One region of the Pseudomonas sp. GW821-FHT09A09 genome, then DNA from elsewhere that is predicted to be linked to it. Evidence: predicted binding sites of a transcription regulator. Region 1 holds the regulator's gene; the other holds the start of a gene.
The links. Region 1 encodes FliA, which starts transcription of late flagellar genes. Its sites were predicted from a motif close to CTAAAGTTTNNNNNNNNNNNGCCGNTAA; they were not measured.
Positions count from the first base shown of each region.

Region 2: a site for FliA is predicted at 1,078-1,105, ahead of AC07OV_RS04680 (flagellar protein MotY). Genes of this name have one in related genera too.

Region 1 covers NZ_JBWKPU010000035.1:11,447-13,635, reverse strand. Annotated here, with positions in the region: gene AC07OV_RS24655 (protein phosphatase CheZ) at 1-371, opposite strand, end outside; gene AC07OV_RS24650 (chemotaxis response regulator CheY) at 390-764, opposite strand; gene fliA (RNA polymerase sigma factor FliA) at 932-1,672, opposite strand; gene fleN (flagellar synthesis regulator FleN) at 1,669-2,189, opposite strand, start outside.
Region 2 covers NZ_JBWKPU010000004.1:79,123-81,311, reverse strand. Annotated here, with positions in the region: gene AC07OV_RS04680 (flagellar protein MotY) at 106-1,014, opposite strand; gene pyrC (dihydroorotase) at 1,171-2,189, shown strand, end outside.

The DNA.
Region 1 (2,189 bases):
AGGGCCTGGGCTTCATTGGCCATTCCATTGACCAGGGGCGTGGCGTTCTCCACCAGGTCCATGGTGCGGTTGGCCGCCGCCTCAGTCAGCCTGACCACGTAGGACAGGCGTTCGGTGGCATCGGTGATTTGCGAAATCTCTTCGGCCTGGGGCATGTGCGGGTCAATCTGGAAATTGACGATCGCACTGTGCAGCTCGCGCGTGAGCTTGCCCACTTCCTGGTACAGGCCGCGGTCACGGGTCTGGTTGAGCTCATGGATTAACTGCACCGCGTCGCCAAACTGGCCTTTTTCAAGGCTGTCGACCAACTGGTGAGCATGCTTTTTCAGGGTCGACTCGAAGTCTCCCTGTGACGTTTCTTTATGCTCCATAGCTCCCCCGTGGCAGCATCAATGACCGATGCGTTCGAAGATTTTCTCGATCTTCTCTTTCAAGGCCAGCGCAGTGAATGGCTTGACCACGTAACCGTTTACCCCGGCTTGGGCGGCTTCGATGATCTGCTCACGCTTGGCTTCGGCGGTCACCATCAGCACAGGCAGGCTGCGCAGTTTTTCATCAGCACGCACGTGGCGCAGCAAATCGATACCGGTCATGCCCGGCATGTTCCAGTCGGTTACCAGAAAGTCGATGCTCCCGCTGTTGAGGATCGGAATCGCCGTAATGCCGTCATCCGCCTCGACCGTGTTTGTGAACCCAAGATCACGCAACAGGTTTTTTATGATCCGCCGCATCGTTGAGAAGTCATCAACGATGAGGATTTTCATGTTCTTGTCCAATTCGACCTCCAAGCAGTCTTAAACGCGCCCAGCACCTGGACGCGCCATTTCAATCAACAGGCGTTACACAAAAAGGACTGCCCAGGGCACCACGGTACGAACCCGCGAAAGCGTGGGCTTTCACGGTAGCGTCTGCAGTGTCCCCACACTGCCTGTCAGCGCGCTCGCCACTCTCCCAATCGCCCCCGCAAGCGGGCTGCGCACTGGCTATGCAGCTGGCTGACACGCGACTCGCTGACCCCCAGGACCTCACCGATTTCCTTGAGGTTCAGCTCTTCGTCGTAGTACAGCGCCAACACCAGTCGCTCACGCTCCGGCAAATTGGCGATCGCGTCCGCCAACGCGCCCTGGAAGCGTTCATCTTCCAGGTCACGCGACGGCTCGAGATGTGCACTCGCGCCGTCCTCGTGCAGCCCTTCGTGTTCGCCGTCCTGCAACAGGTCGTCGAAACTGAACAGGCGGCTGCCCAAGGTATCGTTCAAAATCCCGTAGTAATCATCGAGACTCAATTGGAGTTCGGCCGCAACTTCATGATCTTTAGCGTCACGACCGGTTTTTGCTTCAATTGCGCGAATTGCATCACTGACCATGCGCGTATTGCGGTGCACCGAACGCGGTGCCCAATCGCCTTTGCGCACTTCGTCGAGCATCGCGCCACGGATACGGATACCCGCATACGTCTCAAAACTTGCACCCTTGCTCGCGTCGTATTTGGTCGACACTTCGAGCAGGCCGATCATGCCGGCCTGGATCAGGTCTTCGACCTGGACGCTGGCCGGCAGGCGTGCCAGCAGGTGATAGGCGATACGCTTGACCAACGGCGCGTAGCGCTCGATCAACTCGCCCTGGCTGTCACGGGCAGACTTCTTGTACGCGTTGTAGCCAGTCGCTGTCATAGCACGGGTCCTGCGCTCGTCTGATGCACCAATCGCTCGACGAAAAACTCCAGATGCCCCCGCGGGTTGGCGGGCAACGGCCAGGTATCGACCTTCTGGGCAATGGCCTTGAACGCCAGTGCGCACTTCGAACGAGGGAACGCTTCATAGACCGCACGCTGCTTTTGCACGGCCTTGCGCACACACTCGTCATAAGGAACTGCGCCGACGTATTGTAAGGCGACATCGAGGAAGCGATCCGTGACCTTGGTCAACTTGGCGAACAGGTTTCGCCCCTCCTGCGGGCTTTGGGCCATGTTGGCCAGCACGCGGAAGCGGTTCATGCCGTAGTCACGGTTAAGCAGTTTGATCAGGGCGTAGGCGTCGGTGATCGAGGTGGGTTCATCGCAGACCACCAGCAGCACTTCTTGCGCCGCGCGCACGAAGCTGACCACGGACTCGCCGATCCCGGCGGCGGTGTCGATCACCAGCACGTCGAGGTTGTCGCCGATATCACTGAAGGCCTGGATCAGGCCGG
Region 2 (2,189 bases), on a different contig from region 1:
GAAAGGCGTCGATTCTACCGACCAAAACCGTGAATTTACAGAGGCGCGACAGCAAATGAAGATAAAGCGACAGATTATGTCGAGCGGGCGACCGATGGTCGCACCTTACGACGTGTGCGCGGGGTTGCTCGGGCCGGTGGCCGTGGGCGCCGGTTTCTCGGGGGCTGCCACACGCTCAAGCTGAATGTTGACGCGGCGATTGCGGGCCCGGTTTGCCGCGTTGGTATTGGGCGCCAATGGGTAGCTTTCGCCATGAAAGCGCAAGGTGATCTGCGATTCCTGGATACCGTTGGCCTTCAGGTAATCCATTACTGCCAGGCCGCGACGGCGCGAGACATCCCGGTTGGTCAAACGGTTGCCGCTGTTGTCCGAATGGCCATTCAATTCGATATGGTTGACCGTGGGGTCGGCTTTCATGAACGCGAGTATCACATCCAGCTTCTTCTTGGCGGCCGCGTCCAGTTCGATGCCACCCCCGGGGAATCCGACTTCGGTCTGCTTGACCTGGTCGTAATTCATCGGCAACAGCTTGGTGGTGCACAACTGGTAGTCGTTGTAGGCCTTGCTGAATTTCACCGGCAACAGGCGAATTTCCGAGTACCCCCCTTCGCGCCCGTAATGTCGGACCGTCGGGCTGCGCCCTTCAAGCAAACCGGTGAACAGTCGCCCGGCCTGGGCCTGGGAGCTGTTGAACAGCACATCGCCACTACCTGCACGTACGGCGCCAAGGTTGATATCACCGCGCCCCGGCTGCCAGGGCGCCGCAGCGGCCAAGAGTGTCGCGGAACCTGCGCCCAGCGAGCCGTTATAGGCTTTCAGGCGGAACGTCGCCTGCTCACCGGCCCGGCGCACGAACTCACCCGAACCGAAATCCGTGATCGGCTGGGTCAGGCGGCACTCGAACTGGTCGCCTTCCACCTTCCACTCAATATTCTCCAGACGTGTCTGGAACGTGAGGGCCATCGCAGGCAGGCTGGCGAACACACTGAGCAGGGCTAGATAATGCTGGCGCACGGGAGGCTCCACTGGTTTCTACAACACTTCAAAGCGTCATACATCGATAAGGCATACAAAAGGCTATCGGATGCATCCCGCAAAACTTGATAGCGAGTGCCTGATAGAGTCTTTTCCGGTAGCATTCCCACCAGATTGACCCGCCTGGAATCCCCAATGTCCGACCGCCTGACCCTGCTGCGTCCCGACGACTGGCATATTCATCTTCGCGATGGTGCTGCGTTACCCCACACCGTGGCCGATGTAGCGCGCACGTTTGGCCGCGCCATCATCATGCCTAACCTGGTACCTCCGGTGCGTAACGCCGAGCAAGCCGATGCCTATCGCCAGCGAATCCTCGCTGCACGACCGGCCGGCAGCCGCTTCGAACCGTTGATGGTGCTCTACCTCACCGACCGCACCCAGCCCGAAGAGATTCGTGAAGCCAAAGCCAGCGGTTTCGTGCACGCCGCCAAGCTGTATCCGGCAGGCGCGACCACCAACTCCGACTCCGGCGTGACCAGTATCGACAAGATCCTGCCGGCGATCGAAGCCATGGCCGAAGTTGGCATGCCGCTGTTGATCCACGGTGAAGTCACCCGTGGCGACGTCGACGTGTTCGATCGTGAAAAAATCTTCATCGATGAGCACATGCGCCGTGTGGTCGAGCTGTTTCCGACCCTGAAGGTGGTGTTCGAGCACATCACCACCGCCGATGCCGTGCAGTTTGTCACCGAGGCCTCGGCCAACGTTGGCGCAACCATCACCGCGCACCACTTGCTGTACAACCGCAACCACATGCTGGTGGGCGGGATTCGGCCGCACTTCTATTGCCTGCCGATCCTCAAGCGCAACACCCATCAGGTGGCGCTGCTGGACGCCGCGACCAGCGGTAATCCGAAGTTCTTCCTCGGCACCGACTCCGCGCCTCATGCCCAGCATGCCAAAGAAGCCGCGTGCGGTTGTGCCGGTTGCTACACGGCATTTGCTGCCATCGAGCTGTACGCCGAAGCGTTCGAACAACGTAATGCGCTGGACAAGCTCGAAGCATTCGCCAGCCTCAACGGCCCGCGTTTCTACGGCTTGCCGGCGAACACCGACCGCATCACCCTGGTTCGTGAAGACTGGACCGCCCCTGCCAGCCTGCCGTTTGGCGAGCTGACTGTCATCCCGCTGCGCGCCGGTGAAACACTGCG